3 regions of the Terribacillus sp. FSL K6-0262 genome follow, and region 1 is predicted to be linked to each of the others. Evidence: riboswitches for the same ligand, from Rfam matches in the RefSeq annotation. Region 1 holds a riboswitch; each other region holds the start of a gene.
What was found. A riboswitch is a leader RNA that binds a small molecule or an ion and turns the genes downstream of it on or off. The one in region 1 is predicted to bind S-adenosylmethionine.
Positions count from the first base shown of each region.

Region 2: linked by a shared signal. The riboswitch ahead of MHI54_RS16310 (Na+/H+ antiporter NhaC family protein) and the one ahead of sfnG (dimethylsulfone monooxygenase SfnG) in region 1 are both predicted to bind S-adenosylmethionine.
Region 3: linked by a shared signal. The riboswitch ahead of metK (methionine adenosyltransferase) and the one ahead of sfnG (dimethylsulfone monooxygenase SfnG) in region 1 are both predicted to bind S-adenosylmethionine.

Region 1 is NZ_CP150277.1:727,440-730,721, forward strand. It holds gene dhaK (dihydroxyacetone kinase subunit DhaK) at 2-1,744, opposite strand; SAM riboswitch class I at 1,871-1,975, shown strand; gene sfnG (dimethylsulfone monooxygenase SfnG) at 2,077-3,162, shown strand; gene MHI54_RS03690 (GNAT family N-acetyltransferase) at 3,193-3,282, opposite strand, start outside.
Region 2 is NZ_CP150277.1:3,174,270-3,177,551, reverse strand. It holds gene MHI54_RS16310 (Na+/H+ antiporter NhaC family protein) at 270-1,547, opposite strand; SAM riboswitch class I at 1,644-1,751, opposite strand; gene MHI54_RS16305 (DeoR/GlpR family DNA-binding transcription regulator) at 2,127-2,888, opposite strand; gene rhaA (L-rhamnose isomerase) at 2,942-3,282, opposite strand, start outside.
Region 3 is NZ_CP150277.1:2,752,977-2,756,258, reverse strand. It holds gene asnB (asparagine synthase (glutamine-hydrolyzing)) at 1-799, opposite strand, end outside; gene metK (methionine adenosyltransferase) at 933-2,132, opposite strand; SAM riboswitch class I at 2,313-2,417, opposite strand; gene pckA (phosphoenolpyruvate carboxykinase (ATP)) at 2,616-3,282, shown strand, end outside.

The DNA.
Region 1 (3,282 bases):
ATCATTCCAGACTTTCCGCCAACTTGGTAAAGATGACTCCCAGAGCATGCGCCCCGGCGTCCGGATAGCCAAGGCTGCGCTCCCCTACCGTACCGGCGCGTCCCATCCGGGCAACGATTTCCTTTGTCTTTTCAGCTCCGTTCACCGCAGCATCCGCCCCCTTCCGGAAAGCAGCCTTCACGTCTTCACCTGCTGCGGCACTCTGCTGCCAGCTGTCTGCACATGGAGCGAGGGCATCGATCAATGTCTTATCGCCAACTTCCGCACCGCGGCCGAAGGAACGTTCCCCGATATCCTGAATTGCCGTGACGATACGCTGCAGCGTATCAGCGAATGCTGGTACAGAAAGCTCGTTTTTCCCTTCTGCCGCTTTACCCGCAGCTCGGAACGCTCCGCCCCAAATCGGACCTGAAGCACCCCCGCAATGCTCCATGATCACCATGGAAGCGTCGTCGAGGAAGCGTGCAATTGTCAGATCATCTTGACTGAGAATCTGCTTCCACTCCCGTTTCAATTGACGGAAGCCTTTTGCCACACTATTTCCGAAATCGCCATCTCCCGCGTGTGTATCCAGCTTATTGAAAGCCGCTTCATTCTCAATGATGATTTCACTCATTTTATCGACTAAGTAGATGATATTTTCCAGCGTGATGGAATCTTCTTTTACTTGTGCATACGAACTGTCCGTTTCCACCCGGAAAGAAGCAACCGCATCCTCCGCTGATTCTTCCCGCTCTTCAAATGGCGGCTGCTCGACCGGTCCGTCGATCTTGAAAGCAGGTGTATCCGAATGGCTGGAAAGCAGCGTGCGCAGCTCCTCATCAAGTGACATGATCGTCACCGAAACACCGGACATATCGATGCTCGTCATATAATTGCCGACGAATATGCGGTTTATTTTTATATGACGCTCTGCCAGTTCCCGATTGACTGACTGATTGAACAGATACAGCTCCTGCAATGGCGTCCCGCCGAATCCATTGATCAGCAATGCCGCGTCTTCTTCCGGCTCTCCTTCTTTCAGTAAGTCATCTACCATACGTTTCGCCAATTCATCCGCTGTCAGTACTTTTTCACGTCTTATCCCTGGTTCCCCATGAATACCCACACCGTATTCCATCTCATCCTCTGCCAGTTCGAAAGTCGGTTCGCCTCCAGGCAGGGTGCAGGATGTCAAGGCTACGCCGATACTGCGTGTCCGCGAAACAGCCTTCTCGGCAGCGGCTTTCACTTGCTGCAGGTCGCGCCCCTCGGCTGCTGCTGCACCGGCAATCTTATGTACAAGGACGACACCGGCAACACCTCGCCTCCCGACCGTATATAAACTATCCTCAACCGCGATATCATCATCGACCTTCACATAATCCACTTCCAGTCCATCTTCCTTGGCCAGGTGAGCTGCATTCTTGAAGTTCATGATATCCCCGCTGTAATTTTTGATGATGAGCAATGTACCCTTCTCACCAGCTGTCTCCTTGATCGCTTGATACACCTGGATTTGGGAAGGGGAAGCAAACATATCACCGCATACCGCGGCATCCAGCATGCCTTCCCCGACAAAACCGGCATGCGAAGGCTCATGCCCGCTCCCGCCCCCGCTGATCAGCGTCACCTTATCCGTTTGCGGTCGTTTCTTTTTGATCACTTTATACTTTTTCAATAACTCGAGCTCCGGGTGCGCCAATACCAGCCCGTGGCACATTTCCAGGACAACATCCTCTGGGCGATTGATGATTTTCTTCATTGGTCATCCTCCTCTTATCCAAGCAAAAGTGTCTATCTTCCTTCAGCTTAACAGAACGAATCAAGAATTGCACAGACTAGGTTGACAAGTCTGAAAAGTTTGGATACAATCACTAAAAAAATAGTTTTCTTATCAAGAGAGGCGGAGGGACTGACCCTGTGAAGCCTCGGCAACCGACTGTCAGCAGCACGGTGCCAATTTCAGAAGGATGATGCATCCTGAAGATGAGAAGCGTGTACGGATAGTTACAGACCCGGCAGCCCTTCTCTTTTATATGGAGAAGGGCTGCTTTCGTATACGCCTTGATAAGCAAGCTTGATTGGAGTGTAAACATGACCAAGAATGTGAAATTTGCTTATTGGGTACCAAATGTGAGCGGCGGTTTGGTCATTTCCAAGCTGCCGCAAAAGACGGATTGGAGTTTCGAAGCAAATAAACGCTATGCGCAAATCGCCGAACAGAATGGCTTTGAATATGCCCTGCTGCAAACACGCTTCATCGCAAGCTATGGTGCAGACAAACAGCTCGAGGCGATAACACTCGCCTCGGCCCTTGCCAGTGTCACCGAGAAACTGAACCTTATTTCGGCTGTCCACCCTGGGCTTTGGCATCCAGGCGTCTATGCCAAGATGCTTGCCACTTTGGATCATATCAGCGGCGGCCGTGCTGCTGTGAATATCGTCAGCGGCTGGTTCAAGCAGGAATTCATCAGCTACGGCGAGCATTGGCTCGATCATGATGAACGCTACCGTCGTTCCGAGGAATTCATCCGCGTGCTTCGGGCATTGTGGGAAGAAGAACAAGCTACCTATCGGGGAGACTTTTATCGATTGACGGATGCCCCATTGAAGCCAAAGCCCAAAAATCGGATTCCAATCTTCCAGGGCGGTAATTCAGAGGTTGCCAGGGACATGGCTGCCCGTGTTTCCGATTATTATTTCATGAATGGCAATACACTGGAGGGGTTCCAGCAGCAAATCCAGGATGTAAAAGCCCGAGCAGCCAAACAAGGACGGGATGTCAAATTCGCCGTAAACGGCTTTGCCATCGTCCGGGACACAGAAGAAGAAGCCGTATCCCTTCTGCGTGACATCGTAGCGCACGCCGATGATGAAGCCGTGGAAGGATTCCGGGAATCCGTCAAGGACGCAGGCCAGGCAACACGCAGCAAGCAAGGCATGTGGGCAGACTCCTCTTTTGAGGACCTTGTCCAATATAATGACGGCTTCAAAACCGGTCTGATCGGTACAGCCGAACAAGTAGCCGACCAAATCATCCGCTTGAAACAAATCGGTGTCGACCTTGTCCTGACCGGCCACTTCCATTATGAAGAGGATTTGGAGCGCTTCGGTCGTCAAGTCATCCCGCTCGTCCGTGAAAGGGAAGCAGCTTTGACACATGCAAAACAGCCCACTTGATGTGGGCTGTTCACTTATGCACAGGAGCAATCACTTTAAGCTTTTCACCAAGTTGAACCAAACTTTACCCGCATGCTCAGAAGCTGATTCCCCCTCATTACAGTACCCACTTGCCTCATA
Region 2 (3,282 bases), 900 kb from region 1:
CAGAGTTTCTTCTGCTGGCTATATGAAAGACATAATTTTGAGAAAAAATCGACAAAGATGGTTTACATAATAAAATTATGGTTAATAAAAGGCGTTTTCGGCTGTCCGATAAATGCCGTACCTGCAAACCAGAAATCCGATCGGATGACAACTGATTGCACCCAGATCCACTCATTCCATCCATTCCCGTCACCATTCCAGCCTTCTTTTCAATCCGAAATTCCTTGCATAAAAAACCGCACAGCCTTGCTGCTGTGCGGTCCACTTTTTCAGCTGTTCTTCTTCGGGTATCCGATAAGGATAGCGATGATTCCGCAGACACCGATGAGGATAGGATAGAAGGAGTATTGCAAAATGCTGACTGGTGATATACCAGCCACACCGGCAACCGCCAGTAATTGGCCGCCATATGGCAAAAGACCTTGAATCGCACAGGAGAAAATATCCAATATACTTGCGGTCTTTCGCCGATCGATCCCGTATTGATCCGCAATGTTTTTAGCGAGCGGACCTACGATCAATATAGAAATTGTATTATTGGCCGTAGATAAATCAGTAACTCCAACCAGACCGGCAATGCTGAATTCAGCACCTTTTTTCGATTTAATCCTCCGTGTTGAAAGGTGAAGCAGGTAATCGATTCCGCCGTTATATTTAATGACCTCTACCATTCCTGCTATCAGTATTGCAAGGAAAGCAATCTCATACATATCTGCCATTCCTCCGCCCATCGTCTGCACAAGATCCATTACATGATAGCTGCCATCAACCAAGCCAACTGCTCCAGCTAAAACAACACCAGACGCCAGAACAAGGAAAACATTCATTCCAGATAATGCAAAGACAATAACCAGAATGTAAGGAAGTATTTTTACCCAGCTATAGCTTCCATGATCCACTTGAGCCGTCTCACCCATTGTCATAATGCCTAAGATGATGCTCGTTACAATAGCTGCCGGCAGGACAATCCAAAAGTTCACCTTGAATTTATCCTTCATTTGAACACCTTGTGATCGTACGGCAGTAATGGTTGTATCCGAGATAAAGGATAAATTATCACCAAACATGGAACCGCCAATGATCGCAGCCATTACCAGCGCCATCGAAAGATCGGTATGTTCGCTTATCCCCACTCCGATTGGAGCCAGCGCAACAATCGTACCCACCGAGGTACCCATTGCCAGGGAGATAAAGCAGGCTATGATGAATAAGCCCACGACAAGCAGGTTTTGCGGTACAAATGCTAACGCAAAGTTTACAGTGGAGTCTACTGCACCCATGCCCTCTGCCACCCCTGAAAAGGCACCAGCCAAAAGAAAGATAATGACCATCAGCATGACATTGGAGTTCCCTGCTCCTTGACAAAAGATGTCAACCTTCCGCGAAAATGATTCTTTCCGATTCATAGCAAGAGCGACAGCACCTGCAATGACAATCGCCACTAAGACAGGAAACGCATAAAAGTCACCTGTAATGACCCCTGAACCAATGAATAAAATCAAAAAAACAACAAATGGGATCAGCGCCCATGGATTTCCTTTCTTCATCATTCCACCTCCAAAAATAAAAGCGACAAGTCTTGTCCGTTTTTCCTCTCAAAAAAGGCCCCATCTTGACAAGCAAGAAGAGGCATCCTGGCACTTTTCTTATCTATCAAGCCTCGGCTTGCTGGAGTTGGCACAGCAACTTCATCATAAAGTTCCGCTGCCGAGATTTCATCGGGCCAGTCCCTCCATCTCTCTTAATAAGAAGAAAAAATCGATTTTTTTGTCACAATAAATAAGAGAATACAGGATTCGTATTGCTTTATCAACAAAAATCCCATGGTTATATTATACTTTCGAAGGGATATCGATAGGCAGTGGATAAGATAGGGATTTGTTTGCAAACCAAAAAGGCTGTCCATTAAGGACAACCTTTCAAGATGGACGTCGAAAGCAGAGAATCCATAAGCGGAGGCTTCTTATCCTCCGAGGGTCGCTGATGCAATAACCGCTTTCAGATCCGGTTAGGATTTCAGCAATTCAAGCGCTTACAAAAATCAACGAGTTCAGAGGGATAAATGCTATTTTATTCCTCATACCATGCTTAGCGACCCCGCAAGCTTAATCCTGCGGGGTCGGTGATTAGTTCACGGCTTGGAACTCGATGTTCTGTTTTTCAAAATGGTTGCTTGTGATGGAATCTATCCCTGTATCTGTGTAGACCTTCGAAATCCTATCCAGACCGGTGATTGTGGCGAAAGCACGCTTGCCGAATTTACTGGAATCGGCCAGGAGGATTGTTTGTTCCGCTATCTCGATCATTTGCTTCTTCACGATCGCCTGCTGTTCATTCGAGTCACTCAAACCATGCTCGAGATGGACACTCTTGCACGAAAGGAAAGTTTTATCTACATAATAGGTCGTCAATGATCTCTCCGTCAGCGGTCCGACATAGGATAATGATTTTGACAGCAGCTGTCCGCCGAGCGAAATGACACGGATCTGATCCTTTGTACTGCAGGCAAGTGCCACTTTGATACTGTTGGTTATGATCGTCAGCGGCATATTCGGCAATTCTTTTGCCATATACCATGCTGTCGTGCTGGCATCGAGAATGATTCGTTCCCCGGTGTGGATATCGGAGACTGCCGCTTTGGCAATCGCTTGCTTTTCCTGCATATGCATTACTTCGCGTGCTTCATGCGCAATCTCCGTTGCCCCTTCTTCGATCCGCACAGCTCCGCCATGACTGCGATGGAGCAGCTGCTCCTTTTCCAGCTTCTCGAGGTCGCGCCGTATCGTCTCCTCGGTCACATGGAAGAGGGAGCTAAGCTCGGTGACCCGGACGCTTGCCCGTTCGTTGACCAGCTCGACGATCTTCCTTTGTCTTTCTGCAACTAACATACCTTTTCCTGCCTTTACCACGTTTTGATTATAGTGTAGCATAATCTGGCGTGTTACCGGCGTGCCATTTCATTTCTTTCATACTCTTTGACATGCTGCCACCAGGCAGTTCCGTGGGGTACTTGCATTTCCTGACAGAAGTAATCCCAAATTGCGCCGAATGGGTAGCTTTTCAGTTCTTCCATCAGCATGAGCCTTTCCGTGAATTGCCCTTTCTCCTGATAGTCCTTCAGCTCTTCATGAGGCGTGAGAAGTGCATACAGCAGTGCCTTTTGCATATTGCGTGTCCCGATCACCCAAGCAGCAACGCGATTGATGCTGGCATCAAAGAAATCAAGCCCGATGCGGATATTATCAAGTACTCGGTTCCGGACTAGCTCAAGTGCAATTTCCT
Region 3 (3,282 bases), 1.3 Mb from region 1:
TTCCGCCTGAAAGGAAGGAACCGACCGGCACATCACTTCTCATATGCTTGCTGACGGAATCATACAGCACGTCCTGGATTCGTTTGATCCAAGCTTGCTTGTCCATGATTTTTGGCGAGAATGTCGCATGCCAGTAGCGATGGAATTCGATTGGTTCACCTTCACGTTTTACAAAGTAATGACCAGGCTCAACCTTCTTGATACCTTCTGTCATGGAGAAAGGATCGGGTACATATTGGTAGCTCAGATATTGCTGCAGAGATTCCGTATCCACAGTGTCTGATTCTTCCAGCAGCGTGATGCTCTTCTTCTCGGAAGCAAAGAAGATTTCCTCGTCCGTTTCTTTATAGAAGAGCGGTTTAATGCCGAAAGGATCACGAGCTCCGTAGAATATCTTCTTTTGTTTATCCCAGATCAAAATGCTGAACATACCGCGAAGCTCCTTGAATGCTTCCTCTCCGTATGTATGGTACATCGCTGCGATGACCTCGGTATCGGATTCTGTCTTGAACTCGGAGCCTTTTTTCAGCAGGTCTTCACGGAGCTCTACATAGTTATAGATTTCCCCGTTGAAAACCATCCAGATGTTCTCATCGTCATAGCTTAGCGGCTGAACCCCAGCTTCGATGTCGATGATGCTCAAACGGCGAAAACCAAATGAAACATGTTCGTCATGGTAATATCCCTCATCATCCGGACCGCGGTGCGTGATGATGTTGTTCTGTTGTTTGAATTTATCCTTATCAGCTTGCGTTAGTTGTTTTACGTTTTTTCTGATGACGCCAATCAAACCACACATTTACTTATTAGCCTCTCTTTCATTACTTCTAGCCATTAATTATAGCACAAAACAATTCGGTTCTTGAAGGAAGATTATGGGCGGCTGCTAAAAAAAAGCAAGAGCGAAAGTGTCGCTCTTGCTTTTGCATGATTTATGCGAATGTATAGCTTTCCAGCTGTGCAGCTCTGTCTGTCTGCTCCCAAGGGAAGTTTTTATCCGTACGTCCGAAATGACCGTATGCAGCTGTATCTTTATAGATCGGCTGACGCAGGTTCAGCATCTTGATGATGCCGGCAGGACGGAGGTCGAATAACTCGCGTACTGCTTTGACCAATGCTTCCTCGGATTGTTTGCCTGTTCCGAAAGTATCGATGCTGATGGAAACGGGCTCGGCAACACCGATCGCATACGCAAGCTGTACTTCACATTTCTCCGCAAGACCTGCAGCGACGATGTTTTTCGCAACATAGCGCGCTGCATATGCACCGGAACGGTCCACTTTCGTAGCATCTTTCCCGCTGAATGCCCCGCCGCCATGGCGTGCATAGCCTCCGTACGTATCAACGATGATCTTACGGCCAGTCAAACCGGCATCACCTTGAGGACCGCCGATGACGAAACGGCCAGTCGGGTTGATGATATATTTCGTGTCCTCATCCAGCAATTCCGCTGGGACAACCGGCTTGATCACAAGCTCTTTCAAGTCAGCATGGATCTGCGCTTGCTCCACTTCCGGATGATGCTGGGTGGAGATGACAATCGTATCGATCCGTACTGGTCGATCGTTCTCATCATATTCCACAGTCACCTGCGTTTTCCCGTCCGGGCGCAAGTAGCTCACGACCTCATCCTTCCGTATCTTCGCCAATTGCTTGGAAAGACGGTGCGCCAATGAAATCGGCAGCGGCATGAACTCCGGTGTTTCATTGCTGGCATAGCCGAACATCAATCCTTGGTCACCGGCACCGATGGCATCGATTTCTTCATCTGTCATCATGCCTTCACGGGCTTCGAGTGCTTGATCGACACCGCCTGCGATATCGGGCGATTGTTCATCGATTGCTGTCAGCACTGCACATGTATCAGCATCAAAGCCATATTTTGCACGTGTATAACCGATTTCCTTGATGGTTTTACGCACGATGCTTTGGATATCTACATAAGCGCTTGTCGTGATTTCTCCAGCTACCAGAACAAGGCCAGTTGTAACTGTCGTTTCACAAGCGACACGGGCATTCGGGTCCTTGGATAGGATTTCATCTAATATAGCATCCGAGATCTGGTCACAGATTTTATCCGGGTGGCCTTCTGTAACGGATTCTGAGGTAAATAATCGACGATTAGCAGTCATTCTGCCAAATCCCCCTTCAACTACGATTAATACGGAAGTTTTACTCTTTCCAAGTATGTTATTAAGAAACTTGATAATGGGTGAAGGTGAAAGAACACTACGTTAGTATTGCTCTTTTTCTATTATTAAGCCGTTACATGAAAAAAACCTTCCTCATAACAGAAGGCTGGCTTATTCCCTCTCTTATCGTTCAAGGTATCCCTTGCTCAGGTTGAGCACCATTTCACAAATGTGACGGTTGCCGGGTTTCTTAGGGCCTGTCCCTCCGCCTACTCTGAATAAGAGTGTTTTCCGTTCGGAACTATGTTATCGGAACAGCCTCCAGAAGTCAACCAAATCCTGCAATAACCGACAAAAACAATCGGAATTATCTGCCGACTATTTTTAAGTTGGTGATTGCAAATGAAAATAGTATGTATTAATATTTTAATGTGTTATACTAATTAAAAATCACTACAAAAAGGCGGGATCCATATGCGAATGATGCATGCAGTGACAGCTTTAGAGGAATTGCGCAATCAACCCAATGTGAAAAGAAACCTATCCGCGGCTCAATTGACCGAGGCGGCATTGTCCCGCCAAGAGGCACGCCTGACAGAAACAGGTGCCCTGCGGGCGGCGACCGGCAAATATACCGGCCGTTCCCCAAAAGATAAATTCATTGTCAAGGATGAACTTTCCGAGAACAAAGTCGACTGGGGCAACGTGAATCAGCCGATAAGTGAAGAGACGTTCGAGCATTTGTTGGGGAAAGTCGTCGATTATTTGCAGGCACAGGAAGAAGTATTCTCTTTCCAAGGTTTTGCGGGAGCCGATGAACGCTATCATCTGCCGATACAGGTCATCAATGAATATGCATGGCATAACTTGTTCGCCCATCAGCTGTTCATCCGCCCGACTGACGAGGAGCTGGCATCCCATAAGCCTTCCTTCACTGTCATTTCTGCTCCAGGCGTAAAAGCAGATCCGCTTGTCGATGGCACGAATTCCGAAGCCTTCGTGATCGTATCCTTCAAGCAGCGTGTCATTGTCATCGGCGGAACGGAATATGCCGGCGAAATGAAGAAATCGATTTTCTCCGTGATGAATTTCCTGCTTCCGCAGCAGGAAATCCTGCCGATGCACTGCTCTGCGAATGTAGGTGCAGATG